DNA from 4 places in the Streptomyces sp. NPDC002776 genome. Region 1 is predicted to be linked to each of the others. Evidence: riboswitches for the same ligand, from Rfam matches in the RefSeq annotation. Region 1 holds a riboswitch; each other region holds the start of a gene.
The links. Region 1 has a riboswitch for cyclic di-AMP ahead of ACWD11_RS25315 (peptidoglycan DD-metalloendopeptidase family protein). Riboswitches for the same ligand answer to the same signal wherever they lie in the genome.
Positions count from the first base shown of each region.

Region 2: another riboswitch for cyclic di-AMP. It lies ahead of ACWD11_RS03350 (transglycosylase SLT domain-containing protein); the one in region 1 lies ahead of ACWD11_RS25315 (peptidoglycan DD-metalloendopeptidase family protein).
Region 3: another riboswitch for cyclic di-AMP. It lies ahead of ACWD11_RS18885 (M23 family metallopeptidase); the one in region 1 lies ahead of ACWD11_RS25315 (peptidoglycan DD-metalloendopeptidase family protein).
Region 4: another riboswitch for cyclic di-AMP. It lies ahead of ACWD11_RS22925 (C40 family peptidase); the one in region 1 lies ahead of ACWD11_RS25315 (peptidoglycan DD-metalloendopeptidase family protein).

Region 1 covers NZ_JBSFVG010000013.1:160,660-167,833, forward strand. The annotation lists gene ACWD11_RS25300 (helix-turn-helix domain-containing protein) at 52-663, shown strand; gene ACWD11_RS25305 (DUF6126 family protein) at 660-782, shown strand; gene ACWD11_RS25310 (tyrosine-protein phosphatase) at 792-1,577, opposite strand; cyclic di-AMP (ydaO/yuaA leader) riboswitch at 2,062-2,231, shown strand; gene ACWD11_RS25315 (peptidoglycan DD-metalloendopeptidase family protein) at 2,234-3,190, shown strand; gene ACWD11_RS25320 (SGNH/GDSL hydrolase family protein) at 3,409-4,194, shown strand; gene ACWD11_RS25325 (SIMPL domain-containing protein) at 4,317-5,126, shown strand; partial or broken gene ACWD11_RS25330 (TetR family transcriptional regulator C-terminal domain-containing protein) at 5,136-5,694, opposite strand; gene ACWD11_RS25335 (MBL fold metallo-hydrolase) at 5,810-7,003, shown strand.
Region 2 covers NZ_JBSFVG010000001.1:705,315-712,488, forward strand. The annotation lists gene ACWD11_RS03335 (ABC transporter ATP-binding protein) at 1-180, opposite strand, end outside; gene ACWD11_RS03340 (LolA family protein) at 191-1,384, opposite strand; gene ACWD11_RS03345 (polyprenyl synthetase family protein) at 1,646-2,656, opposite strand; cyclic di-AMP (ydaO/yuaA leader) riboswitch at 3,206-3,389, shown strand; gene ACWD11_RS03350 (transglycosylase SLT domain-containing protein) at 3,393-3,875, shown strand; gene ACWD11_RS03355 (HAD family hydrolase) at 3,885-4,691, opposite strand; gene fahA (fumarylacetoacetase) at 5,011-6,231, shown strand; gene ACWD11_RS03365 (M56 family metallopeptidase) at 6,451-7,174, shown strand, end outside.
Region 3 covers NZ_JBSFVG010000008.1:274,090-281,263, reverse strand. The annotation lists gene ACWD11_RS18900 (DNA gyrase/topoisomerase IV subunit A) at 1-1,798, opposite strand, end outside; gene ACWD11_RS18895 (M16 family metallopeptidase) at 2,112-3,503, shown strand; gene ACWD11_RS18890 (M16 family metallopeptidase) at 3,500-4,888, shown strand; cyclic di-AMP (ydaO/yuaA leader) riboswitch at 5,103-5,266, shown strand; gene ACWD11_RS18885 (M23 family metallopeptidase) at 5,279-6,043, shown strand; gene ACWD11_RS18880 (GntR family transcriptional regulator) at 6,232-6,915, shown strand; gene ACWD11_RS18875 (HPr family phosphocarrier protein) at 7,053-7,174, opposite strand, start outside.
Region 4 covers NZ_JBSFVG010000011.1:166,235-173,408, forward strand. The annotation lists gene ACWD11_RS22910 (DUF397 domain-containing protein) at 1-192, opposite strand, end outside; gene ACWD11_RS22915 (helix-turn-helix domain-containing protein) at 202-1,068, opposite strand; gene ACWD11_RS22920 (ATP-binding protein) at 1,281-1,739, shown strand; gene ACWD11_RS22925 (C40 family peptidase) at 1,868-2,341, opposite strand; cyclic di-AMP (ydaO/yuaA leader) riboswitch at 2,345-2,470, opposite strand; gene ACWD11_RS22930 (urease subunit gamma) at 3,209-3,511, shown strand; gene ACWD11_RS22935 (urease subunit beta) at 3,522-3,833, shown strand; gene ACWD11_RS22940 (urease subunit alpha) at 3,826-5,547, shown strand; gene ACWD11_RS22945 (urease accessory protein UreF) at 5,547-6,221, shown strand; gene ureG (urease accessory protein UreG) at 6,284-6,961, shown strand; gene ACWD11_RS22955 (urease accessory protein UreD) at 6,958-7,174, shown strand, end outside.

The DNA of each region.
Region 1 (7,174 bases):
TCTGAGGCAAGAAATTTGCCGTAGAGGCAAGGCTCCGGCTGAATGGAGGGCATGAGCTCTCCCGAGACCGGGCCGGACGGCGACCTGCCCGCGGTGGCGCCGCAGCTGCGAGCCCTGCGACGCCAGGCCGCCCTCACCCTGGAGGCCGCGGCCCGCGCCGCCGGTCTGTCGCCGGCCCACCTCTCCCGTCTGGAGACCGGACAGCGCCAGCCCTCGCTGCCGATGCTGCTCTCGCTCGCGCGCATCTACGGTACGACCGTCTCGGAACTGCTCGGCGAGACGGTCGCCGACCGGGACGCCGTCATCCGCGCCGCCGACATGGAACCGACGGCGGCCGGCGGCTGGACGTACCGGCAGGCGGGCGCGCCCGGCCGGGGGATGCAGGCGCTGCGGCTGCACGTCCCCTTCGGCTCCCAGGGCGACATCGTGCGGGTGCACCCCGGCGAGGAATGGCTCTACGTCCTCACCGGGCGGCTGAGGCTGCGCCTCGGGGACACCGCGCACCGGCTCGCACCGGGCGACAGCGCCCACTTCGACTCGCTCACCCCGCACCGCATCGCCGCCCTGGACGCGGACGGCGTGGAGCTGCTGTTCGTCCACACCCTGCTGCAGAGCCCCACGGCCGCCCTGTGCCTGGGCCCGACCCCCGGAGAGACGCCATGAGCGACATGGAGGAGAAGTTCCCGCGCGCCCTGTGGATCCGGCTGGTCATCTACCTGGCGGTGGGCCATGTCTTCGCCGCGTTCATCTATCTGCTCTTCGAGCTGGGGGCCGGGCAGTAGCCGCCGGGCTCAGTCGAGCAGCCGCTCCCGCAGCCGCTCCCGGATCTCCGCGGTGATGCCGAGCCCCTGCTCCAGGTAGGTGTCGACGTCGCCCCAGGTCTCCTCGATGGTGTCGAAGGCCGCCGTGAGGTACTCGGCGCGCGCGTCGAAGAGCGGGCTGAGCAACTCCATGACCTCGGGGGTGTGGGTGTTGTTGCGCTGCACCTTGTAGCGGCGGTGCTTGGCGTTGGACTCCAGGTAGTCGGCGAGGATCGCTTCTCGCTCCACGCCGAGGGCGAGCAGCGTCACCGCGATCGACAGGCCGGCCCGGTCCTTGCCCGCCGCGCAGTGCATCAGGGCCGGAACGCTGTCCTCGGCCAGGGAACGCAGCACCTGGGAGTGCTCGGCGGTGCGCTCCTTGACGATCGTGCGGTACGACTCGATCATCCGGTTCGCGGCCTTGCCGTCGTCGAGGATCTGCCGCAGCTGCTCGATCTCGCCGTCGCGGACCATCTTCCAGAACTCGGCGCCGTCCGCGGGGTCCGACAGCGGGAGGTTCACATTCCGGACACCCGTGAGCTCGACGTCGGGGCCCTCCAGCTTCTGGTCCGCCACATTGCGGAAGTCGAAGATCGTGTGCAGGCCGAGGGAGTCGAGGAACGCCGTGTCCTGCTCGGTCGCGTGCGCGAGGTGGCCGCTGCGGAACAGCACGCCGTAGCGCACCCGCCGTCCGTCCGTGGTCGGCAGCCCGCCCACGTCACGGAAGTTGCGCACTCCGGCCAGCTCGGGCTCGGTCGACGGGACCTGCTGCGTCACTGGGGCTCCTCCCACCGGATCCCGCCGGCTCGGCTCGCCGACGGGCACGCCTTGACGATACGACATGCATACCGGCCGCTCATTGAATGCGGCAAAACGGGCGAACACCGTGGAAACCCTGCTGATTCACCGCCGGTTAGCGCGTCGACCATGATGTGACAGTTCTCCATCTGCGCCGCTTCTGAGCGTTCTGTCCGAATTGCAGCCTTCCTTCCAACTCGCTCTGGGATAAAGGGGTGTGGAGCAGCGTCACGTGAGCAGCGTCATATCCGTGACCGAGTGTCGCCCGTCATGTTCACGTAATTCACCCGTTTCTCAAGGGCGTTTGCGGGAACGGCCCCTCCTTAATGCACGCAAAGTGACGAGGAATTCCCACAAGGGATCAAGAGGTACGGCTTCATGTGGAACCTTCTGCTTGTCCCTTTGCGTCTTGGTCGCTTACGTTCGCCACCACTCCGAGCGGAACGCCTAATCCTGCCGCTGCTCGGAACCCGCACCCACTCACCCGTGCACGGCAGGAGCGGGGGACCCACAGGCACCACCGCCTGGTCCGGTTCCCGGAACAGGCTCGGGGTCAAGTCGCGCCCAGCGCGCGGCCGGACATCTCCAGTCCGCACCCGACAGCTCACCTCGTAGGCGCCGGAGAGGAAATCGCCATGCCCGCGAAGGGTAAGCACCGCCGTCCCAAGGCCCTGCGCTTCACTCGCTCGATCGCCGTCGCCGGCACCGGTGGCGCCGCACTCGCCCTCCCGCTCCTGGGGGCCACCGGCGCCCACGCGGCCCCGTCGCAGTCCGTTCCGGAAAAGGCCGTTCAGTCGGTCCAGACCGCGGACAAGAAGGCGGCCGAGCAGAAGGCCACCGCGAAGAAGGCCACCGCCACGACGTACACGGTGCGCTCGGGGGACTACCTTTCGAAGATCGCGAACGAGCAGAACGTCAGCGGTGGCTGGGAGAAGCTCTACGCGGACAACCGTGAGGCCGTCGGCGACGACCCGGCGCTGATCCACCCCGGCCTGAAGCTGTCGATCGGCAAGAGAGCCGCCACGACGGACACCGCCGAGAAGCCGGCCGCCAAGTCCTCCACGAAGTCCTCGTCCGCCGAGTCCTCCTCGTCGAGCTCCGCCAAGTCCTCCGAGGCCGCGGAGTCCTCGCAGGCTCCGGAGTCCGAGGCGGCCACCACCTCGCAGGCCGCGCAGAGCTCCGCCGGCGGCTTCAGCTCCCCCGTCTCCGGCGCCGGGGTCGGCACCGCCTACAAGGTCGCGGGCAGCATGTGGTCCAGCGGCTACCACACCGGCGTCGACTTCGTCGTGCCGACCGGCACCTCCCTGAAGGCCGTGGGCGCGGGCACCGTCGTCTCGGCCGGCTGGGCCGGCGCGTACGGCAACCAGGTCGTCATCCGGCTCGCCGACGGCCACTACGCGCAGTACGCCCACCTGTCCTCGCTGTCCGTCTCCAGCGGCCAGTCGGTGACGGCGGGCCAGCAGGTCGGTCTCTCCGGCTCGACCGGCAACTCGACCGGCCCGCACCTGCACTTCGAGATCCGCACCACGCCGGACTACGGCTCGGACGTCGACCCGGTCGCCTACCTCCGCGCGAAGGGCGTCTCCGTCTGACGGACGCGCCGCTGAGGAACCACCTGTCCGACACGCCACCGAAGGCCGGACCCAGATCCCCGGGTCCGGCCTTCGGTGTTTTTATTCCGGAATTGGTGAAGCCTTGAAGAGTGGGGTATCTCACCGACCGTCAACCCCTGCCTACGGTCGCGTAGGTCACATTAGAAGGTGAATCATGACCCGATGTGGCAGACGATTCGAAGAGTGACAACAGAGCAGTGATCGGGTCGTACGTGGCGCTGGGGGACAGCTTCACCGAGGGCGTCGGCGACCCCGGCCCGGACGGGGCGTTCGTCGGCTGGGCCGACCGGTTCGCGGTACTGCTCGCGGACCGCCGCCCCGAGGGGGATTTCCGCTACACGAACCTGGCCGTACGCGGGAAGCTGCTGGACCAGATCGTGGCCGACCAGCTCCCCAGGGCGCTCGAACTCGCCCCGGACCTGGTCTCGTTCTGCGCCGGCGGCAACGACATCATCCGGCCCGGCACCGACCCCGACGAGGTCGCCGAGCGGTTCGAGCGGGCCGTGGCCCGGCTCACCGAGGCCGCCGGCACCGTCATGGTGACCACCGGCTTCGACACCCGTGGCGTGCCGGTGCTGAAGCATCTGCGCGGCAAGATCGCCACGTACAACCTCCATGTCCGGGCCATCGCCGACCGGTACGGCTGCCCGGTGCTGGACCTGTGGTCCCTCAAGACCGTGCAGGACCGGCGCGCCTGGGACACCGACCGGCTGCATCTGTCGCCCGAGGGGCACACGCGGGTGGCGCTGCGCGCGGGACAGGTCCTCGGTCTGGAGGTACCGGCCGACCCGGACCAGCCCTGGCCGCCGCTGCCGCCGCGCGGGACCCTGGAGATCCGGCGCGACGATGTGCAGTGGGCGCGCGAGTACCTGGTGCCGTGGTTCGGGCGGCGGCTGCGGGGGGAGTCGTCGGGCGACCATGTGATCGCCAAGGGCAGTCTGTCGCCGGGCGACATCAGGATGTGGATCGAGACGGCCGTCTGAGGCAGGCCCGGGGCCGGGGCGGGCTCGACCAGTGAGGTGACGGCGGGGGAGTGGTGCACGCGCGCGTGCGGACCCCGGTGCTGGGATGGGCCCGTCCCGTCCGCACGCCCGGAAGGTCGGCCATGACCGTACCGCTGCCCCGTCCCACCGCCACCGTCGCCGTCGCCCTCCTCGCCCTCGGTCTGCCGCTCCTCGCGGCCGCTCCGGCGACCGCGCTGGCCGGCGCCGGTGCCGCGCCGGCGAGCCCCGCTGCTGTTTCGGTGCAGGCTCCGGCCGGCCCCGCCACCTCGGCCGTGCGCAGCTCGCCGGTGTCGTCGACCATCACGGTGACCGGGGTCGGCTCCGCGACCGCCGTTCCCGATCTGGCCGTCGTCAGCGTCGGCGTCGAGGCCGTCGGCAAGACCGCGCAGGCCGCCCAGGACGCCCAGAGCAAGGCCGCGAACGCCCTGCTGAACGCGGTGCGCGAGCGCGGGGTGGCCGAGCAGGACGTGCGTACCGAGGGGCTGTCCCTGACGCCGGTGTACAAGTACCAGGACGGCAACTCCACGCTGACGGGGTATCAGGCCGCGCAGAACTTCTCCCTGAAGATCCGCATGGTCGCGCGGACCGGACTGATCCTGCAGTCCGTCACGGACGCCACCGGCGACGCGGGCCGTATCCACGGGGTCGTCTTCGACGTCGCCGACCGCACCGAACTGCGGGCACGCGCGCGTACGGCCGCGCACAAGGACGCGCACGCCAAGGCGCTCCAGTACGCCCGGCTCAGCGGACGGCACCTGGGCCGGCTGATCTCGCTCACCGAGGGCGTGTCGGGCGGGCCCTCCCCGGTCCCGGCCCCCGCCGACGTGGCCGGGAGCGGGGTGGGCGTGCCGATCGCGCCCGGCGAGATCCAGGACGACGTCCGGGTCACGGCCGTCTACGAGCTGGACTGATTCCGGGGTTCACCGCGCCGCCGCGGTCAACGCCTCCCGCTCCACACCCAGTTCCCGGGCCAGCGCCTCGTCGGCCCACTCCTGCGCACGCGCGCGGGACAGCGCGCCCGGGTAGGACGTCCGCTGGACGGCGAGCCCGTCGAGCAGGGCCGTCCGGCGCAGGGCCGCGCCGGCCGGGTCGGGGCAGCGGAACTCGCCCGCGGCCACCCCTTCGGCGATGACCTCGGCTAGGGCCGCCTTCCACTGCGTGTCGAGGGTCTGGGTGACCTCGCGCAGCGCGGGTTCGCGCAGCGCCGCGGCCCAGCCCTCGATCCACAGCCGCCAGCCCTTGGCCTGGCCGGTGGGCGCGTACCGGCGCACGGGCGCGCGCAACCGGCGCAGCGCGGTCGTCCGGCGCCCGAGCAGCTTGCGCAACTGGGCCAGGGTCCTCGGCCGCGTGGGCGAAGGCGGCGGCGACCAGCTTCTCCTTGCTGGAGAAGTGGTACAGCACCAGAACGTTGCTCACGCCGAGCGCCGACGCCACGTCGGCGATCCTCACCGCCGCCACGCCCGGCGTACCGGGGCCCAAGGAACAGGGTGAGGCGCGTGACGAGGGTGCGGTCGAGTGTGGCGGGCCGGGCCGAGGGCGTTGTCGGAGGGGCCGACCATAATGGGATGCCTCGACGACTCCACATGGAGGTACCGTGACCGGTTTCCGTTCCCTGAGCTCCGTGCTCCGTGCGCTGGAGCCGGCGGGCTTCGGCGCGGAGCCGAGCGGCGAGCGCCTGGCGCGCATCCGCAGATCGCCCCACTTCAAGGACGGCGTCTTCCAGAACCCCGGAGGACTCGCCCGGACCCGGCCCTCCGGCTCGATGCTGGAGTTCGCCAAGGTCTTCTTCGCCAAGGACGAGCGCCCGCGCAGATCCCCCCGCGGCAGCGTGCCCGTGCACTCCACCACGCTCGCCGACCTCGCGCGCCCGCCCGCCACCGGACTGCGCATCACCTGGATGGGCCACTCCAGCGTGCTCGCGGAGATCGACGGGCACCGGGTGCTCTTCGACCCCGTCTGGGGCGAGCGCTGCTCCCCGTTCTCCTTCGCCGGGCCCAAGCGACTGCACCCGGCGCCGCTGCCGCTGGCCGCGCTCGGCCCGGTCGACGTCGTCGTCATCTCGCACGACCACTACGACCACCTGGACCTGCCCTCCATCAGGGCGCTGGCCGGCACGGACACCGTGTTCGCCGTGCCGCTCGGCGTCGGCGCCCACCTGGAGCGCTGGGGCGTCTCCCCCGACCGGCTGCGCGAGCTGGACTGGCACGAGTCGGCCAAGGTCGGCGGGCTCACCCTTACCGCCACCCCGGCCCGGCACTTCTGCGGCCGCGGTCTGCGCAACACCCAGCACACGCTGTGGGCCTCCTGGTCCGTGGCCGGCTCCGAGCACCGGATCTTCCACAGCGGCGACACCGGGTACTTCGAGGGCTTCAACGACATCGGCGCCGCGTACGGCCCGTTCGACACGACGATGATCCAGATCGGCGCGTACAGCGACTTCTGGCCGGACATCCACATGACGCCCGAGGAGGGCATGCGCGCCCACCTCGACCTCCAGGGCGGACAGCCGCACGGCGTGCTGCTGCCGATCCACTGGGCCACCTTCAACCTCGCCACGCACGCGTGGGCGGAGCCCGGGGAGTGGACCCGGGACGCCGCCGACGAGGCCGGCCAGGCGGCCGCCTTCCCGCGGCCCGGCGAGCCGTTCGAGCCCGCCGGACTGCTGCCCGTCCAGCCCTGGTGGCGCTCGCTCTCGGCGCCGCTCCCGCACCCTTGGCGCCGTCCGGAGCCGGTGGCCGCGCCCGAGGAGGGCGCCCGCGGTGACCTCGATCTGGCCGGTGACCGCTGAGCAGCGGCAGACGCACCCCGACACGGCGGGTGACGGTCGGGCCAAAACCCCCGAGGGTGTGAAAGCGGCGTCGGCGGGTTGACGCCGGTCGGAGAAACGGCAGACGACGAGGGCCGGGAAGCGAAGGGCTTCCCGGCCCTCGTCGTCCGCCTGTGACCACTTCCGACCAGG
Region 2 (7,174 bases), on a different contig from region 1:
GGTGGTGGTCTTGCCGGAGCCGTTGGGGCCGAGGAAGCCGAAGACGCTGCCCGCCGGGACGGTCAGGTCGAGACCGTCCACGGCGAGTTGTCCGCCGCGGTAGCGCTTGGTGAGAGCGCGGGTGACGATCACGCCGTCACCCTGCTCCGGCTTCGGCTCCGCGGCGGACGTGTCGGTCATGGGTGCCTTACTACCCGGCGTTCGCGGCCTTCACCAGCGCGTCCTTGGTGACCGCGCCGACGTAGACCGTGCCGTCGTCGGTGATCAGGGCGTTGATCAGGCGGGTCTTGAAGACCGTGCCCTCGCCGAACGAGCCCTTCACCTTGTCGCCCAGGGAATCCATGAAGCCGCCGAGGTCGCCGCCGACCTCGGAGCCGGAGGGGATGCCCTCGCCGCCGGTGTCGAGGACGGCGATGGAGTTCCAGCCCTCGCCGATGATCTCCGGTTCGCCTTCCGGCTCCAGCTCGGGCGCCTTGGAGTGCTTCTCCTGCTCCTCCGCGGGGGCCTCGAGCGCGTCGTCCTCGGTGACCTTCGCGCCCTTCGGCGGGGTGAAGTCGAAGGTGGAGGCGGCCGGCTTGGCGAAGCTGACGTCGGTGAAGCCCGCGTCCACCACGGCGGCGCCGCCGCTCGACGGGGTGAGCGTGAACTTCAGCGGCATACCGGTCTTCGCGTCGACGGCCACGGTGATGGCGCCGACGGTGGTGCCGGACTGCTTGGGCTTGATGAGCAGCCGGTAGGCGTCCCGGCCCGCGACCTGCGCGGTGCCGTCGACGGTGACGGACGTGGTGTCGTCGACCGACTTCAGGGCCTCCTCGGTGAGGTCCTTGGGCGTGGCCGGGACCTCCTTGTCCGGCTCGGCGCTGTCGGGGGCGGTGCTGTGGAAGACCTCGTTGGAGGAGCTGTCGTAGCCCCAGACGTCCTTGCCGTTGTGGATGAGGCTGTACTCCGAGGAGTTCTCCAGCAGCGAGAGCTTCTGCCGGTCCGGGCCGTCGACGGCGACCCGCAGGGTGTGGCTGCCGGACACCAGCTCGGTGAGCTTGGCCGACGGGTCGGCGGACGAACCGTCCCCGGACTCCATCGCCCCGGACGCCAGCGAGCTCTCCAGACCGCCGAGGTCGGGCAGCCCCAGATCGGTGCTGACCCGCACGGTCCCGGACAGCTGCTGTACGTCGGACTCGGCGATCTTCTCGATGAGTTGCTGTGCGCTGATCTTCGGCAGGTCGGGGTCGCCGGAGTCGGCGAGGGCGGGGACGAGACCGATGGTCGCCGCCGCCACGCCCACCACCGCGACCGGAACGACGTACCGCGCGGCCTTGCGCCGCCCCGAGCGCAGGTCGTCGACCTCGTTCGCGGTCGTGCTGTCGTCGGATTCGTACGGTGCCATGTCTGACTTACCTCCGTCGTCGGCGGCGGCCTGCCAATTCCCGTGCGTCCAGCCCTTAGCCGCCATTCTCACCCGAATCGGTGAGGAGTGGTGTTTTCCGTTGTGACCATCTGACCAAATCGGCGGCCGCGAAGCGTCAGACCGCGGGCTCAACTCGGTGTACACCTGCGGTATGACACAAGAGGGCGGCGCCTCCCCCGACCCGTAGGGGTCGGGGGAGGCGCCGCCGTTTCGCCGGTGGCCCGGAAGGGGGCCGCGCCGCTAACCCGCGCGGTGCACCACCGCGTCGCACAGCTCCATCAGCGCGGCCTTGGCGTCGCACTCGGGCAGGGGCGCCAGCGAGGCCCGCGCGTCCTGGGCGTACCGCACGGTGTCCCGGCGGGCCTGCTCCAGAGCCGGGTGCGCCCGCAGCGCGGCCAGCGCCTCGGCGTGCCGCACATCGTCGGTCAGGTCGGAGTCCAGCAGCTCGCAGAGCGCGATGTCCTCCGCGAGCCCCAGCCGCTGCGCCCGCTCCCGCAGCCGCAGCACGGGCAGGGTCGCGATCCCCTCCCGGAGATCCGTACCCGGCGTCTTGCCGGACTCGCGGGAGTCGGAAGCGATGTCCAGGACGTCGTCGGCCAGCTGGAACGCGACCCCCAGCCGCTCGCCGTACTGGGTGAGCACGTCCACCACCGTCTCGTCGGCGCCCGACATCATCGCGCCGAAGCGGCACGACACCGCCACCAGCGAGCCGGTCTTCCCGGCCAGCACATCGAGGTAGTGCTCGACCGGGTCGCGCCCGTCCTGCGGTCCCGCCGTCTCCAGGATCTGCCCGGTGACCAGCCGCTCGAACGCCTCGGCCTGGACCCGGACGGCCTCCGGGCCGAGGTCGGCGAGGATGTGCGAGGCGCGGGCGAAGAGGAAGTCACCGGTGAGGACCGCGACCGAGTTCCCCCAGCGGGTGTTGGCGCTCGGCACCCCGCGCCTGACCTCGGCCTCGTCCATCACGTCGTCGTGGTACAGCGTCGCCAGGTGGGTCAGCTCCACCACCACGGCCGACGGTACGATCCCCGGCGCGTGGCGGTCCCCGAACTGCGCGCTGAGCATCACGAGCAGCGGCCTGAACCGCTTCCCGCCCGCGCGCACCAGATGCTGGGCTGCGCCCGTGATGAAGGGGACCTCGCTCTTGGTGGCCTCGAGCAGTCCCTCCTCGACAGCCGCCAATCCGGCCTGGACATCGGCTTCCAGAGCCTGGTCCCGCACGCTCAGCCCGAACGGCCCGACGACGGTCACGAGGGGTCTCCTGTCTGCTGGTGTCTACTGGCGATTACGCGGTTTGTCGATAGGTCGCTGCCTTCACTCAAGTCAGCGTATCCGGTCACGTTTCGATCACCGCTGCCGCCCACCCGTCCACGACGGGCGGTATCGGATCACGGTGGTTATGTTTTTGATCACCTGATAAGAACGGATATAGATCGACTTACGTGGAAGCGGTGGAGCGTGTCTCGAGCCGAAGAGACAACCCGCACGGATGTCCGTATCCCCCTCGCGGACGGAACCATGCTGCACGTGCCCTGCGCCTTTTAGGTTGATTGCCAGATTTGGCGCGACTTGTGATCACGCGTGATGTGACTCACGCCCCCGAGTCCGCAGGCGCCTCTCGGACTTCCCCCGACACCCCTTCCCCAGCGGCCAGTTGAGACTTGGCACTCGCAAAGATGCACCCACCACGCACCCTGTGAACGAAGATCAAAACCCTGGATATGTGAATCCGCTACTTGTTTCGGACATGTGCTCTCGCATACGTTCCCGGCCTGTCGGGCGGACGCCTAATCCTGCCGCCGTCCGGCTCCACCGAGATTCTTCGTATGGCAGGAGCGGGGGAACCAGGTAAGTCGCCGACCCGGCACGTCTTCGGACGCGCCGGTGCGGCTCGGGGTGAAGTCGCGCGCCCTTCGCGGTGCGCGGCCGGGCAGCTCCCGCCCGAACCCGACAGCTCACCTCGCAGGCGCCGGAGAGGAACTTCGTCATGCCTGCTGCCGCTCAGCACCGTCCTGCCCGCACCAGCCGGGTCGCCCGCAAGCTCGCCGTCCTCGGCACCGGAGCCGCCGTACTCGCGCTGCCGCTCCTCGGGGCGACCACCGCCGCCGCGGCCACCCCGACCGTCACCACCGCCGCCTCGCTGGGGTACGCCAACAACCTGGACGGCTGGATCCGCGCGTCCCTCCAGGTCATGGCCCAGAAGGGGATCCCCGGCAGCTACAACGGCATCTACCGCAACATCATCCGGGAGTCCTCGGGCAACCAGTACGCGATCAACAACTGGGACTCCAACGCCGCCGCCGGCACCCCCTCCAAGGGCCTGCTCCAGGTGATCGACCCGACCTTCCAGGCGTACCACGTGTCCGGCACCTCGTGGGACCCCTACGACCCGGTCGCCAACATCACCGCCGCCTGCAACTACGCGGCGCAGCGGTACGGCTCGATCGACAACGTCTTCGGGGCGTACTGACCGGGCCCGTCACCGGAAGAGTCGTTCGAGGACGACGGCGATGCCGTCGTCCTCGTTCGACAGGGTGATCTCGTCGGCGACCGCCCTGAGTTCGGGATGGGCGTTGGCCATCGCCACGCCGTGGGCCGCCCAGTCGAACATCGGGATGTCGTTGGGCATGTCACCGAAGGCGATCGTCCCCTCCGGGCCGAGGCCCAGGTGATCCGCGGCCAGGGCGAGCCCGGTCGCCTTGGTGATGCCGCATGGCTGAAGTTCGACGGTCCCGGGCCCCGACATGGTGACCGTCGCCAGCGAACCCACCACCGAACGCGCCGTCGCCGCCAACTGGTCGTCGGACAGCTCGGGATGGCGCAGCAGCACCTTGCTGATCGGCGCGCCCCACAGGTCGTCACGCCGGCCGACGCGCACCGCGGGCAAGGTGGGGTGCGGCATCAGGTACCCGGGCTCGATCAGGGTGAGCCCGTCGACGCCGTCCTGGTCGACCGCCGCGTACACCTGTCCCACCTCGGCCTCGATCTTGCCGAGCGCGGTCTCGGCCAGCTCCTGGTCCAGGGTGACGGACCAGAGCAGACGGCCCGCGCCGGCGTCGTACACCTGCGCACCCTGCCCGCACACCGCGAGCCCCTCGCTGCCCAGGTCGTCCAGGAGCGGCCGCACCCTGGGCGCCGGCCGGCCGGTCACCACCAGGTGCCGGGCCCCCGCCTCCGCCACCCGCGCGAGTGCGGCCAGCGACCGGTCGGAGAGCGTGTCGTCGCCTCGCAGGAGGGTCCCGTCCAGGTCGGTGGCGATGAGTGAATATGCGATGGGTGCGGCCATGATCAGAGAATACGGACAGGACGCCCCCACGACTCAGCGCGAACCGGACGACCCCGGCGCCCCCCTGCGCCCCACGCGCCCCCTCCAACTCCCTTGTCCTCACCCGTTGCTGGTGACATGAGGGCACTGCCGTGACGCACGGGGCGGAGGGCAGGACGGGGCGGAGCGAGGACCGCGCGACACGGCCGCCAGCAGGCCCGGCGCACCTCGGGAACTGATCGTCCCGCTCCCTTGTGCACTGCCCAAGACGGGTGCCCCACCCGTAACGTGTGCGGCGACGACACGGACCCGTGGCACGCACGAGAGTGAGGCAGCACCCATGCCCCCCTTTGATGTCCCCGAGGGCGACCCCTTCGGCCCGCACAACCTTCCGTACGGTGTCTTCTCCCTCCCCGGCGAGGACAGCGAGCGCCGGGTCGGTGTACGGCTCGGCGACCACGTCCTCGACGCGGGCGCGGCGGCGCTGGCCCTGGGTTCCCCGTACGCCTCCCTGCTCGCCCGGCCCACGCTGAACCCGCTGCTGGCGGCGGGCCGCACCGCCTGGTCGGACGTGCGCCGCGCGCTGACCGCCTGGGTCACGGTGCCGTCCCACCGGGAGACCATCGAGCCGCTGTTCCACCCGCTCTCCGCGGTGGCCCTGCACCTGCCCTTCGAGGTCGCGGACTACGTGGACTTCTACGCCTCCGAGAACCACGCCCGGAACGTCGGCCAGATGTTCCGCCCGGACGCCGCGGACTCCCTCACCCCGAACTGGAAGCACCTCCCGATCGGCTACCACGGCCGCTCGGGCACGGTCGTGGTCTCGGGCACCGACGTCGTACGGCCCTCCGGCCAGCGCAAGGCGCCGGCCGACGCGGCGCCCGTCTTCGGCCCGTCCGTCCGCCTGGACATCGAGGCCGAGGTCGGCTTCGTGGTGGGCGTGCCGTCGGCGATGGGCGGCCCGGTCGGCCTCGGCGACTTCCGGGAGCACGTCTTCGGCCTGTGCCTGCTCAACGACTGGTCCGCGCGCGACATCCAGGCCTGGGAGTACGTCCCGCTCGGCCCCTTCCTCGGCAAGTCCTTCGCCACCTCGGTGTCGGCCTGGATCACCCCGCTGGACGCGCTGGAGGAGGCCCGGGTGGCCCCTCCTGAGCGCACCCACGACCTGCTTCCCTACCTGGACGACGCGGCCGAGGAACCCGCCGGTTACGACCTGCGCATCTCGGTCTCCCTCAACGGTCATGTGATCTCCGAACCTCCCTTCTCGACGATGTACTGGACGGCCGCCCAGCAGCTGGCCCACATGACGGTCAACGGCGCCTCCCTGCGCACCGGCGACCTCTACGGTTCCGGCACGGTCAGCGGCCCGGCGGAACGCGAGCGCGGCTCCCTGCTGGAGCTCACCTGGAACGGCCGGGACGTCCTGGAGCTCCCCGACGGCAAGCGGACCTTCCTGGAGGACGGCGACGTGGTGACGCTGTCGGCGTGGGCCCCGGGAGCGGACGGGGCGCGGGTGGGGCTGGGCGAGGTCACCGGGCGGGTGGTGGCCGGCGGGGCCTGACCCCACCGCCTGCCGAACGGCCATCACCCCCGCGGGAGTTGCCGCTCGCGGCCGCTCCCCTCGGGTCGAACGGTTCGATGGCCGCCGATGTCTGCCGCGTACCGCCGCTCGCCGTCATACTGGGCGGCGGACGGTGCGCGCGGGACACGCTCTCGCACCGCCCGCGCACAGCCCGCCCCGCAGCCGCCCTTGTCCCGACCAGGATCCGGAGCCCGTGGCATGACCGTCTGCCTGCTCCTGCTGAGCGCCGTCGCTCTGCTGGCCGCCGTGCCGGTACCGCGTTCCCTGACCCGGGCCATGTGGCCGGAGCGGGAGCCGGTGGTCGCGCTGTGGGTGTGGCAGTGCCTGGTCGCGACCGTGCTGCTGTGCTGTCTGACGGCCCTCGTCCTGGGCGCCGCCGCCGTCTTCCACACGGTCCGCGACCATGTCTTCGCGCCCGCGCCGCCCGCGGTGACCGCGGCGTACGACCTGTCCACGGCGCCGGTCTGGGCGACGGCCTTCACGCTGCTGCTGGCCTGCGGCGCCGCCTGGACGACGGCGATGCTGGCCCGTGAGCTGGTCGAGGCCCGGCGCAGTCGCGGCCAGGCCAGGGCCCACCTGCGCGAACGCGCCCCGGACCTGCCCGCCGGTCTCCCGGCCGCGCGCGGCCCCCTGCTGGTGCTGGAGGACGAGTACCCGGACGCCTGGTGGATGCCCGGCAACCCGCCCCAGCTGATCGTCACCACCGGCGCCCTGCGCCGCCTGACCGACCACCAGCTGGACGCCGTCCTCACCCACGAACGCGGCCACGCCCGGGCCCGCCACGACTGGCTGCTGCACCTGTCCACCGCATTGGCCACCGGCTTCCCCCGCATCCCCCTGTTCGCCCACTTCTGCGACCAGACCCACCGCCTGGTCGAGCTGGCCGCCGACGACACCGCGTCCCGCCGCTGCGGCCACCTGA
Region 3 (7,174 bases), on a different contig from region 1:
TCAGCGGAGCGCCGCCCGAGAGGGTGGGACGCGCCGCCGTGTCCGGCAGCGTCGGCAGGTCGACGACGCTGATCCGCAGCAGCCGGCCCGCGGACGTCACCGCGCCCACCTCACCGCGGGCCGTGGCCGGCACCGCCGAGACGATCACGTCGTGCTTGGCGCGCTTGGTGTCGGCGTCCTCCGCGAACGGGTCGCCGTTCGCCGTACGGGCCAGAAGGCCCGTGGAGGACAGCAGAACCCGGCACGGGTCGTCGGCCACCTGGAGCGGTACGGCGGCGGACACCGCGCCCGCCGAGTCCAGCAGGACCGTACGCCGCTCGGTGCCGAACTTCTTGGCCACCGAAGCCAGTTCGTTGGAGACCAGCTTGCGCAGCTCGGCGTCCGAGTCCAGGATCCGGGTCAGCTCGGCGATCTCCTCGTTGAGCCGGTCCTTCTCCGCCTCCAGTTCGATGCGGTCGTACTTGGTGAGCCGGCGCAGCGGGGTGTCCAGGATGTACTGCGTCTGGATCTCCGACAGCGAGAAGCGCTCCATCAGGCGCTGCTTGGCCTCGGCGCTGTTCTCGCTGGAGCGGATCAGCCGGATGACCTCGTCGATGTCGACGAGCGCGGTGAGCAGGCCCTCCACCAGGTGCAGCCGGTCGCGCCGCTTGGTGCGGCGGAACTCGCTGCGGCGCCGCACGACCTCGAAACGGTGGTCGAGGTAGACCTCCAGCAGCTCCTTGAGGCCCAGGGTGAGGGGCTGGCCGTCGACCAGGGCGACGTTGTTGATGCCGAAGGACTCCTCCATCGGCGTCAGCTTGTACAGCTGCTCCAGCACCGCCTCCGGCACGAAGCCGTTCTTGATCTCGATGACCAGGCGCAGGCCGTGCGCGCGGTCGGTGAGGTCCTTGACGTCGGCGATGCCCTGGAGCTTCTTCGAGCCGACCAGGTCCTTGATCTTGGCGATGACCTTCTCGGGGCCGACCGTGAAGGGCAGCTCGGTGACGACGAGGCCCTTGCGGCGCGCCGTCACGTTCTCCACGGCCACCGTCGCGCGGATCTTGAAGGTGCCGCGGCCGGTCTCGTAGGCGTCCCGGATGCCGGTCAGGCCGACGATCCGGCCGCCGGTGGGCAGGTCGGGGCCCGGGACGTGGCGCATCAGGGCGTCCAGATCCGCGTTCGGGTGGCGGATCAGGTGGCGGGCCGCCGCGATGACCTCGGCGAGGTTGTGCGGGGGCATGTTGGTGGCCATGCCGACCGCGATGCCCGACGCGCCGTTGACCAGGAGGTTCGGGAACGCGGCGGGCAGCGCCACCGGCTCCTGCTCCTGGCCGTCGTAGTTGGGCGCGAAGTCGACCGTGTCCTCGTCGATCGACTCGGTCATCAGGCTGGTCGCGGCGGCCTGCCGGCACTCGGTGTACCGCATGGCGGCCGGCGGGTCGTCGTTGCCCAGCGAGCCGAAGTTGCCGTGGCCGTCGACCAGGGGGAGCCGCATCGAGAAGGGCTGCGCCATGCGCACCAGCGCGTCGTAGATCGACGCGTCGCCGTGCGGGTGCAACTTACCCATGACCTCGCCGACCACGCGCGCGCACTTCACATAGCCGCGGTCGGGGCGCAGGCCCATCTCGTTCATCTGGTAGACGATCCGGCGGTGCACCGGCTTGAGGCCGTCACGGGCGTCCGGCAGGGCACGGGAGTAGATGACCGAGTACGCGTACTCGAGGAAGGAGCCCTGCATCTCGTCGACGACGTCGATGTCGAGGATCTTCTCCTCGTACGAGTCGTCGGGCGGCGGGGTCTTCGTGCTGCGGCGGGCCATCGCTGCCAAGGCTCCTTTTTCTGTGTGCTCACCTACGGGGCGCTCATGCTGACGCGTGAACTGGATCCGACGCGGACCATTGTGGACCGCGGCACTGACAACCCGGACCAGGACCCGGCGTCGCCCGTCCGCCCCGGCGCGGAGAGGGGCCTCCGCTCACGGCTGCCCGCAGGCTACGCGATCCGCTGTCGGCATCCGCCCTCGGCGTACGCGGCCCGGGAACTTCGCCGCGGCCCCGCACGCTTGCATACAGTGGCAGGACCGGCAGGAAAACCGCGGTTTCGAGACCGCGTCCGCGATCGAAGGGACGTACATGCCCATGGGTCACACGGCCACCACCCAGGCAGGCTCCGGAGGCCTGACAGCGACCGAGCACCGCCTGGCCAACGGCCTGCGCGTGGTGCTCTCGGAGGACCACCTGACCCCGGTCGCGGCGGTGTGCCTCTGGTACGACGTCGGCTCGCGCCACGAGGTCAAGGGGCGCACCGGCCTGGCTCACCTTTTCGAGCACTTGATGTTCCAGGGCTCCGCCCAGGTCGAGGGCAACGGTCACTTCGAGCTCGTGCAGGGCGCGGGCGGCTCGCTCAACGGCACCACCAGCTTCGAGCGCACCAACTACTTCGAGACCATGCCCGCGCACCAGCTGGAGCTCGCCCTCTGGCTGGAGGCCGACCGCATGGGCTCGCTGCTCGCCGCCCTGGACGACGAGTCGATGGAGAACCAGCGCGACGTCGTGAAGAACGAGCGCCGCCAGCGCTACGACAACGTCCCCTACGGCACGGCCTTCGAGAAGCTGACCGCTCTCGCCTACCCCGAGGGCCACCCCTACCACCACACGCCGATCGGTTCGATGGCCGACCTGGACGCGGCGACCCTGGAGGACGCGCGCGCGTTCTTCCGTACGTACTACGCGCCCAACAACGCCGTGCTGTCGATCGTCGGCGACATCGACCCCGAGCGGACGCTCGCCTGGGTGGAGAAGTACTTCGGCTCCATCGCCTCCCATGACGGCAAGCCCGCCCCGCGCGACGGCTCGCTGCCGGAGATCATCGGCAAGGAGCTGCGCGAGGTCGTCGAGGAGGAGGTCCCCGCGCGGGCGTTGATGGCTGCCTACCGCCTCCCCGAGGACGGCACGCGCGCGTGCGACGCGGTCGACCTGGCCCTGACGGTGCTCGGCGGCGGCGAGTCCTCCCGCCTCTACAACCGTCTCGTACGCCGTGACCGCACGGCCGTCGCCGCCGGGTTCGGCCTGCTGCGGCTGGCCGGAGCGCCCTCGCTGGGCTGGCTGGACGTGAAGACCTCCGGTGACGTCGAGGTCCCGGTCATCGAGGCGGCCATCGACGAGGAGCTCGCCCGGTTCGCGGCGGAGGGCCCCACGGCGGAGGAGATGGAGCGCGCCCAGGCCCAGTTGGAGCGCGAGTGGCTGGACCGGCTCGGCACGGTCGCGGGCCGCGCCGACGAACTGTGCCGCTACGCCGTCCTGTTCGGCGACCCGCAGCTCGCCCTCACCGCCGTGCAGCGGGTGCTGGAGGTGACCCCCGAGGAGGTCCAGGAGGTCGCCAAGGCCCGCCTGCGCCCCGACAACCGCGCGGTGCTCGTCTACGAGCCGACGGTCCCCCCGGAGACCGTCGAGGAGCCCACCGAGGACCTGGAGTCCGCGGCCACCGTGGAAGCAAGCGCCCACAACGAGGAGACGGCCAAGTGACCGAGCTCGCCACCATGGAGTTCCACCCCCGGCCCGAGGCGGGCGAGCCGAAGGTCTGGGCCTTCCCGGCGCCCACGCGCGGGTCCCTCGACAACGGCCTGACGGTCCTGCGCTGCCACCGCCCCGGCCAGCAGGTCGTCGCCGTCGAGATCCTGCTGGACGCGCCCCTGGAGGCCGAGCCGGCCGGTCTGGACGGCGTCGCCACGGTCATGGCGCGGGCCTTCTCCGAGGGCACCGACAAGCACTCCGCCGAGGAGTTCGCCGCCGAGCTGGAGCGCTGCGGCGCCACCCTCGACGCGCACGCCGACCACCCCGGCGTCCGGCTCTCCCTCGAAGTGCCGGTCTCCCGCCTGCCCAAGGCGCTCGGGCTGCTCTCCGACGCCCTCAGGGCGCCCGCGTTCGCCGACAGCGAGGTCGAACGGCTGGTCCGCAACCGGCTGGACGAGATCCCGCACGAGCTGGCCAACCCCTCCCGGCGCGCCGCCAAGGAGCTGTCCCGGCAGCTCTTCCCGGCGACCTCGCGCATGTCCCGCCCGCGCCAGGGCACCGAGGAGACCGTCGCCGCCATCGACTCCGCGGCCGTACGCGCCTTCTACGAGCGCCATGTGCGCCCCGCCACGGCCACCGCCGTGGTCGTCGGCGACCTGACCGGCACCGACCTCGACGCGCTCCTCGCCGACACCCTCGGCTCCTGGACCGGCTCCGCCGCCGAACCCCGGCCGGTGCCCCCGGTCACCGCCGACGACACCGGCCGGGTCGTCATCGTGGACCGCCCCGGCGCCGTCCAGACGCAGCTGCTGATCGGCCGCGTCGGCCCCGACCGGCACGACCGCGTGTGGCCCGCGCAGGTCCTCGGCACCTACTGCCTCGGCGGCACCCTCACCTCCCGCCTGGACCGCGTTCTGCGGGAGGAGAAGGGTTACACCTACGGGGTGCGCTCCTTCGGGCAGGTGCTGCGCTCCACCCCCGACGGCACCGGCGCGGCGATGCTCGCCATCAGCGGCTCCGTCGACACCCCCAACACCGGTCCCGCGCTCGAGGACCTGTGGAGGGTGCTGCGCACCCTCGCCGAGGGCGGGCTCACCGACGCCGAGCGGGACGTCGCCGTACAGAACCTCGTCGGGGTGGCGCCGCTGAAGTACGAGACGGCCGCCGCCGTGGCGAGCACCCTGGCCGACCAAGTGGAGCAGCACCTGCCGGACGACTACCAGGCCACGCTCTACCGCCGGCTCGCCGAGACCGGCACCGTGGAGGCCACCGCGGCCGTCGTCAGCGCCTTCCCGGTGGACCGGCTGGTGACCGTGCTCGTCGGCGACGCGGCGCAGATCAAGAAGGCCGTCGAGCCCCTCGGAATCGGTGAAGTCACCGTCGTGACGGCCGAGTAGAGACACCCTCGGATGTGAACGTGCTGTCACGCGCGTGTGGGGCCCTGGTGACGGAAGCGTCACCAGGGCCCTTCCATGTCCGATTTGAGGGAGAGGTTGCCTGTCTGCTCTGTGGCGTGCGCTACAAAAACCGCGATCCGTTTGGGGATTGAAAGTTGCGGCGTTTAGCGTCATCCGGGCTGTTCGTCAGGCAGTGCGCCGCACCCGCGGCACCGGACAGTCATCGCCGAGTCCCCGTACGGCGCGAGCCAGGGGAGCCGGGGACCCATCGCAGTCCCTGGGGTGAATCGGACGCCCGCGCGTGAGCGAGGGGGTCCGTAGGAGACCTTCCTGCTCCGAACCCGTCAGCTAACCCGGTAGGCGAGAGGGAAGGAAAGGACCAGCCACTACATGGCGTTCACGCGCGCCACCGGGAAGCACCGACGTCCCAGCCGGATGCAGCGCACCACCGCCCGCGCGGCGGGTGTCGCGGCCCTCACCACCACCGGCGTCATCGGCACCCTCGCGAGCCCGGCGCTCGCCGCGGAGGCCGCGCCCGAGCAGACCGGTCTCACCCCCGTCATCACCATCGGCGACTCGGTCGCCCAGCAGATCGACGCCCAGGCCGCCGCCCAGCAGCAGGCCGCCGACGAGGCGGCGGCGAAGCAGGCGGCCGAGGAGGCCGCCCGCAAGAGGGCCGCCGAGGCGGCCGAGAAGGCCCGCGAGGCCAAGGAGCGCGCCGCCCGCGAGGCCGAGCGCAAGCGCCTGAACACCTTCGTCTCCCCGATCTCCGGCTCCTACGTCTCGACGAGCTACAAGGCCGGCGGCGCCGTCTGGTCCTCCGGCACCCACACCGGCGTCGACTTCCACGCCGCCACCGGCACCCCCGTCCGCTCGGTCGGCATGGGCACCGTCGTGGAGGCCGGCTGGGGCGGGGCGTACGGCAACCAGGTCGTCATCAAGATGCACGACGGCACGTACACCCAGTACGGGCACCTGTCGTCCGTCGGCGTCTCGGTCGGCCAGAGCGTCACCCCGGGCCAGCAGATAGGCGTCTCCGGCGCGACCGGCAACGTCACCGGGGCGCACCTGCACTTCGAGGCCCGCATGAGCGCGGAGTACGGCTCGGACATCGACCCGGTCGCCTACCTCCGCTCGCACGGCGTGAACATCTGACGGCACCCGCCCCGCGCTGCCCGGACCCCGGCTCACCGAGCCGGGGTTTTGGCGTTTGCGACCCCCCGCTGTCCAAAAAATATGCATGGATTCCGTCCCCCCTTCGGAAATTCCGGCTCATTGGAATAGAGTCACTGAACACACGTCAGTTGTCGACGTTTCACGGGGATTAAAGCGGAGGTCGGGTCATGCGTATTCCGGCGCACTCGGTATGCACGGCGATCCGGGACGACATCGTCGCCGGTGTCTACGAGCGCGGCAGCCGACTCACCGAGGAACTGCTCGCGCGCCGCTACGGCGTCTCGCGCGTCCCCGTCCGGGAGGCCCTGCGCACGCTGGAGGCGGAGGGCTTCGTGGTGACCCGGCGGCACGCGGGCGCGTGCGTCGCGGAACCGACCGAGCAGGAGGCCGCCGACCTGCTGGAGATGCGCTCGCTGCTGGAGCCGCTCGGCGCCGCCCGGGCTGCCCAGCGGCGCACCGAGGCACATCTGAAGGTGCTGCGCGGCCTGGTGCGGCTCGGTCAGGAGCGGGCCAGGCGGGGCAACAGCGAGGATCTGCGCTCCCTGGGCGGCTGGTTCCACGAGACGCTCGCCCAGGCCTCCGGCAGCCCCGCCCTGACCTCGATGCTGACCCAGCTGCGGCACAAGATCGCCTGGATGTACTCGGTGGAGGCGTCGGCCGCCCCCGTGGACGCCTGGGCGGAGCACGGGGCGATCGTGGACGCGGTGGCCCGCGGCGACAGCGAACGCGCGCGGGCGATCACGGCCGTGCACACCGAGCGCTCCAGCGGCACGCACCGACTGCGGTTCCCCGCCGGGGAGCGTGTGAGGAATTCGCAACATCCCGTAAACATGTCGGGCCTCCGGCATTAACATGCGCGCCGTATACAAAGAAGGCGTAATTCCCGGGGGATTATTTCCGCTGCCCGGAATCGGGAAATGCGAAGGGCTCGCCCGGTAATTCGGACGAGCCCGGTGAGGAGGCGGCGGCTGCCGCGCCCGGTATTCGCTCAGACGGTCTCGGGGAGTTCCTCGAGGCCCTCGGAGACCAGCTTCGCCAGACGGTCGAGAGCGGCGTCCGCGCCCTCGGCGTCGGAGGCGAGCACGATCTCCTCGCCGCCCTGGGCGCCCA
Region 4 (7,174 bases), on a different contig from region 1:
CTCGGGGGAGAAGAGCAGCGCGGGTCCGGCCGGGGCCTTGGAGTCGCGTACGGCGAACAGTCCGGCGCAGGGGCCGGTCAGCGGCCGAGCGGTCTCCACGCAGTTGTTCGCACCCGTGCTGTAACTGCTGCGCAGCCATTGCACGTCGTGCAGTTCGGTACTGGAAGGTACGTTCCGAGGCAGTGCAGTCATGGTGCCTCCTTACGCGCCGTCAGCTAGCCCGGCGATGTAATCCAGCGATTCCTCGGGCGAAAGGGCGTGGATCTGAAGGGTGGTGAAGGCCTCCGTGTACGCCTGGAGGTCTTCTTTCCGTTCGAGGTAGAGGCTACTCGTCAAGTGGTCGAGAACAACCACGTCCAGATCAGAAGTGCGCGAAAATGAGAAAATAACGAAAGGCCCGGTGACTCCGATGTGCGCCCCGGCCGTGAACGGCAGTACCTGCAGCCGCACTTGTGGCAGGCGTCCCGCCTCCACCAGCTGCCACAGCTGCCGGGCCATCACCCCGGGGCCGCCGATCTCCCGGTGCAGCACCGCCTCGTCGAGCACCGCGCTCAGCTCCAGCGGCGGCTCGCCGCGCAGCACGTCCTGCCGGGCCAGCCGCACTTCCACCAGCGTGTCGAGGCGCTCGTCCGTGTCGTCCAGGCCGCCTACCGCGGCCCGGGTCACCTCCCGGGCGTACTCGGGCGTCTGGAGCAGCCCCGGCACCACGGAGGTCTCCAGCGTGCGCAACGCGCTCGCCTGGGACTCCAGGCTGATGAAGTCCCGGTAGGTCGGCGGCAGCACCCCGCGGTAGGCGTGCCACCAGTGGTGCCGGCCCGCGCCGTCGTCGGAGCCCGCCAATACCAGCAGCAACTCCCGTAGTTGGGAGTCGGCGACGGCGTAGGCGTCCAGCAGTAACCGCACATCGGCCGGTTTCACCCCGCTGGCGCCGGTCTCGATCCGGCTGACCTTCGACTGGTGCCAGCCCACCAGCCGCGCCGCCTCACCACTGGTGAGCCCCGCACCGGCGCGCAACGCACGCAGTTCGGCGCCCAGCTTCCGGCGGCGTACCGCGGGACCGTGCTGCATGCGCTACTCCTTACTTCAACCGGGCCGCCCAAATACGCTCTCGCGTCGCAGAGTTCACCGCATCGAGCGACAGATATATGCATATCTTGGTGGATCGCCACCGTGACCGGCGCGGTAATGGCAGTCTGGCGAGGAAGCACCAGTCCGGGACCGTACTCGAACCATCCGCTCCGTGTCGGACCGCGGTCCCGTGGGAAAGGGACGACGCCGCCATGGCAGACCATCTGGAAGCATCCGTCACTCTGCCGAGCGATCCCGCCTCGGTCTCCGCGGCCCGCGGCTATGTGGTCAGCACTCTCGAGGAATGGGGACTGCCCGCAGGGACGGACGTGGCCGACACCATCCGGCTCATCGTCTCCGAACTCGCCACCAACGCCGTACAGCACACCCTCGGCCAGTCACCCACCTTCACGGTGGACCTCGAACTGAGCCATGACGAACACCTGCGCATCGGGGTCACCGACAGCCACCCGCGGTTCCCCAAACGACTGCCGGCCGCTGTCCAGCAGGACAACGGCCGCGGTCTGGTCATCATCCGCTGGCTGACCGCCGAGTGCGGCGGCCGACTCAGAGTCAGGCCGACCCGTGAGGGCGGCAAGACGGTCTCCATCGAACTTCCCTGGACCGTACCGGCCCAGCCGGTCACCACCGCCGGTCAGCAGGAGCCCTAGCGAGCGCCCCTGCGGGCGGTACAGCGCTGACCGCCCCGGGAGCGGTCCGGCTCCTCGCGGCGGTCACTCGGGCACCCGTCAGGGCGGCGGCGTGTCAGGGGCGCCACCGCCCTTCGGGTGGCGGCCGGTCAGCTCACCCGGCCGTACCAGACGCTCTTGGTCCAGATCTTCTGCAGCCTCACCACATCCCCGGTCTTCGGGGCGTGCCAGAGCTTCCCCTTCCCGGCGTAGATGCCGACGTGGTAGACGTTCGACCCCGAGTGGAAGAACACGAGGTCGCCGGCCTTGCGGCTCTTGGCGGAGATGTGGCGTGTCTTGTTGTACTGCTGGGCCGCCGTACGAGGCAGCTTCTTGCCCGCCTTCTTGAACGAGTAGAGCGTGAGCCCGGAGCAGTCGAAGCGGTACGGGCCCGTGGCGCCGTACTTGTACGGGGAGCCTTTCTTGGAGGCCGCGACCTGGAGTGCCTTCGTCGCCGGCGTAGCCGCCTCCGCTTCCGCGGAGAGGCCCGGGGCCACGAGCGAACCGCCCACGGCGGCGATGGTCAGAGCCGAAGCCGTACCGGCCCGGGCCATGAGCGACGGGACACGATTGAGCGCAGTCATGCGCAACCCTTCGTCAGCCGCCTGTGAAGGATGACCTGTCGGATTCGGGCTGGCGAAGTTGCCCGGCCGCGATGCGGCTTCACCCCAAGGGCTGCTCGGCACGGACATCCGTGCCGGCGACCCGTCGTGCTCGGGTCCTCCACTCCTGCCGATCCACTCCTGTCGACCGGTCATCCGGGCGGCGGCAGGACTCGGCGTCCGCCCGGATCGCCCCGCCGTGGTGGCGGGGGCTTGTCGTCAGTCAGGGATCTTGGCTCACGGATGTCCGAAAATCCCAACGGAACCGGGGATTTGTGGCGTTACTCACCACTCACCCGTTCGGGTGGACACTGCTCCGTTCGAACCAGCGTCGAGGCTACGGAGGATGCCCGGACCAGCACCGGAACGTCTCTTTCGGGTGAGGGCCTAGCCTCGTTGCGCAACCCTGACGGGCCCACGGCAGGAGACACGACTACGCCGAAAGGGGGTACCTCCTTTGGTCCGTTTCGACTCCGGTCCGGACGCCTCGACGCCATCGCCGAATGGCCGGACCGGGCTCACCTGCGTCAACTGTCCGAGCGAGGCGGCAGCGTGACACGAGCCGTGCGGCGCTCGCCGTCCAACACCCGCAGTGCGCGCGCCGACGTGGGGCCCGAATGCGCGTCAGTTCCTCGGTCCGGGCCGCCGGATCGCTCGCCCGGCCCCCCCACCGGCTTCCGCCCGGCCGGCAGCTCCGGAGGCGGCGCCCTGGGCCCCTGACGGGTCACAGCTCGGTTAACGTGCCCGAAACCCGGTCCAACTAGCCTCCCTCCACGCCACCAGGGACTTTGCCCGTGGCAGCGGCAACCGGGCCCCGCACGGTCCGGAGCGAGGACTGTGAGGTGGGCTGTGCAACTGACCCCGCACGAGCAAGAGAGACTGCTGATCCATGTGGCGGCCGACGTGGCCGAGAAGCGCCGGGCCCGCGGGCTCAGGCTCAACCACCCGGAGGCGGTCGCCCTCATCACCTCGCACATCCTCGAAGGCGCGCGGGACGGCCGTACGGTCGCCGAGCTCATGGCCTCCGGACGCAAGCTGCTCACCCGGGACGACGTCATGGACGGCATCGCGGAGATGATCCACGACGTCCAGGTCGAGGCGACCTTCCCGGACGGCACCAAGCTCGTCACCGTCCACGAACCGATCGTCTGAGGGGGCTGCGATGATTCCCGGAGAGATCCTGTTCGCGGACGAGCCCGTCGTGTTCAACGAGGGCCGCGAGGTCACCCGGCTGACCGTCCTGAACGCCGCCGACCGGCCCGTCCAGGTCGGCTCCCACTACCACTTCGCCGAGGCCAACCCCGGCCTGGACTTCGACCGTGCCGCCGCCCGCGGCAAGCGCCTGAACATCGCCGCCGGCACCGCCGTGCGCTTCGAGCCCGGCATCCCCGTCGACGTCGAACTCGTCCCGCTGGCCGGCGCCCGCGTCGTGCCCGGACTGCGCGGGGAGACCGGAGGTGCCCTCGATGCCTGAGATCTCCCGGGCCGCGTACGCCGACCTGTTCGGCCCGACGACCGGCGACCGGATCCGGCTCGCCGACACCGATCTGCTGGTCGAGATCGAGGAGGACCGCTCCGGCGGCCCCGGACTCTCCGGTGACGAGGCCGTGTTCGGAGGCGGCAAGGTCATCCGCGAGTCCATGGGACAGTCGCGTGCCACGCGCGCCGAAGGCACCCCGGACACGGTGATCACCGGCGCGGTCGTGATCGACCACTGGGGGATCGTCAAGGCGGACGTCGGCATCCGCGACGGACGGATCACCGGCCTCGGCAAGGCGGGCAACCCCGACACCATGGACGGGGTCCACCCCGACCTCGTCATCGGCCCCGAGACCGAGATCATCTCGGGCAACGGCCGGATCCTCACGGCCGGCGCCATCGACGCGCACGTCCACTTCATCTGCCCGCAGATCGCCGACGAGGCGCTGGCGGCGGGGATCACCACGCTGATCGGCGGCGGCACCGGACCGGCCGAGGGCTCCAAGGCGACCACCGTGACGCCGGGGCCCTGGCATCTGGCGCGGATGCTGGAGGCAATGGAGCAGTACCCCCTCAACGTCGGCTTCCTCGGCAAGGGCAACACCGTCTCGCACGAGGCGATGCTGTCGCAGATCCGCGGCGGCGCGATGGGGCTGAAGCTGCACGAGGACTGGGGCTCCACGCCCGCCGTCATCGACGCCTCGCTGACCGTCGCCGACCGCACCGGCATCCAGGTCGCCATCCACACCGACACGTTGAACGAGGCCGGGTTCGTCGGTGACACCCTCGCCGCCATCGGCGGCCGGGGCATCCACGCCTACCACACCGAAGGCGCGGGCGGCGGGCACGCGCCGGACATCATGACCGTGGTCTCCGAGCCGCATGTGCTGCCCAGCTCCACCAACCCGACGCGGCCGTTCACCGTCAACACCGCCGAGGAACACCTCGACATGCTGATGGTGTGCCACCACCTGAACCCCGCGGTGCCGGAGGACCTCGCCTTCGCCGAGTCCCGCATCCGGCCCTCGACCATCGGCGCCGAGGACATCCTGCACGACCTCGGCGCCATCTCGATCATCTCCTCCGACTCGCAGGCCATGGGACGCGTCGGCGAGGTCGTCATGCGGACCTGGCAGACCGCGCATGTGATGAAGGGGCGGCGGGGAGCACTGCCCGGGGACGGGCGCGCGGACAATCTCCGGGTACGGCGGTACGTCGCCAAGTACACGATCAACCCCGCCCTCGCCCAGGGCATCGCCGGGCAGGTCGGGTCCGTGGAGACCGGGAAGCTCGCCGACCTGGTGCTGTGGGAGCCGGCGTTCTTCGGGGTCAAGCCGCACCTGGTCATCAAGGGCGGGCAGATCGCCTACGCGCAGATGGGCGACGCCAACGCCTCCATCCCCACCCCGCAGCCGATCCTGCCGCGCCCCATGTACGGCGCGATCGGCCGCGGCCCGGCCGCCAACTCCCTGAACTTCGTGGCCCCCTTGGCGATCGAGGACGGGCTCCCCGAGCGGCTGCGGCTCGGCAAGCGGTTCGTGGGGATCGAGTCGACCCGGGGGGTCACCAAGGCCGACATGCGGGAGAACTCCGCCCGGCCCGAGGTGCGGGTGGATCCCGACAGTTTTGCCGTGCACATCGACGGGGAGCTGGTCGAGGCCGCTCCCGCCGCTGAACTGCCCATGGCGCAGCGCTACTTCCTCTTCTGATGTCCAGGGCAGCGCTGCTCGTCCTGGCCGACGGACGGTTCCCCGCCGGGGGCCACGCGCACTCCGGCGGGGCCGAGGCCGCGGTCAAGGCGGGACGGATCACCGGGACCGGGACCCTGGAGGACTTCTGCCGCGGGCGGTTGCACACGGCGGGGCGGGTCGCCGCGGCCCTCGCCGCGTCGGCCGCGCTCGGGGTGGACGCGGTGGCGTTGGACGCGGCCGCGGACGCCCGCACCCCCTCGCCCGCGTTGCGGACCGCCGCGCGGAAGCTGGGGCGGCAGTTGCTGCGGGCCGCCCGGGCCGTCTGGCCCTGCGACGAACTCGACGCCCTGGCCGGGACGTTCCCCAAGGGGGCGCACCAGCCGGTGGTGCTGGGGGTCGCTGCCCGGGCGGCGGGGCTCGGACCGGTGGACGCGGCGTACTGCGCCGTCTACGAGAGCGTCAGCGGGCCCGCGTCCGCGACCGTACGACTGCTGAGCCTCGATCCGTTCGAGGCCACGGCCGTGCTGGCCCGGCTCGCTCCCGAGCTGGACCGGGTCGTGGACCAGGCGGTACAGGCCGCGCGGGCGGTGGCCGACGAGGGAGTCGACGCGCTGCCCGCCGCGTCCTCGCCGCTGCTGGAGATCGGCGCGGAGGTGCACGCCTCCTGGGCGGTGCGGTTGTTCGCGTCCTGAGATCACACGCAAGGCCGGCCCGACGGGCTGAACGGACCAGGCCGGCAGAGAAGGAGCCGTACATGCATCTCGACCACTCCCACGACGGGCCCGCCGCCCTCAGCGCCGACGCCCGGCGCCCCGACGGCTCCCGCCGTGCCCTGCGGATCGGGCTCGGCGGGCCCGTGGGGTCCGGGAAGACCGCCACCGTCGCAGCCCTCTGCCGGGCCCTGCGCGACGAGTTGTCCCTCGCCGTCGTCACCAACGACATCTACACCCGCGAGGACGCCGAGTTCCTGCTGCGGGAAGCCGTGCTGCCGCCCGAGCGGATCACCGCCGTGGAGACCGGCGCCTGTCCGCACACCGCCATCCGGGACGACATCTCCGCCAACCTCGAAGCCGTCGAGGACCTGGAGGACGAGGTCGGGCCGCTGCAGCTCATCCTCGTGGAGTCCGGCGGGGACAACCTCACGGCGACCTTCTCCAAGGGGCTCGTCGACGCGCAGATCTTCGTGATCGACGTGGCCGGCGGCGACGACATCCCGCGCAAGGGCGGACCCGGCGTGACCACCGCCGATCTGCTCGTCGTCAACAAGACCGACCTCGCCCCCTACGTCGGCTCCGACCTCGCCCGCATGGCGGCCGACGCCAAGGCGCAGCGGGCCGAACTTCCGGTGATCTTCCAGTCGTTGCGCTCCGAGCACGGCGTGCGGGACGTCGCCGCGTGGGTGCGGGCGCAACTCGCCGCGTGGTCGGCGTGATCGCCACCGGCGTCGCCGCCACCGCCCGGATCGGCGCCCGCGACGACGGCCGGGGCGGTACGGCGCTGCCCGTGCTGGAGGGCGAGGGGCCGCTGGCGCTGCGGCGCACCCGGGGGAGCGGGAGCGAGGCCCGGGTCATGCTCGTCGGCGCGATGAGCGGCCCCCTCGGCGGTGACCGCTTCGCCGTCGAGGCCGACGTGGCGCAGGGGGCCC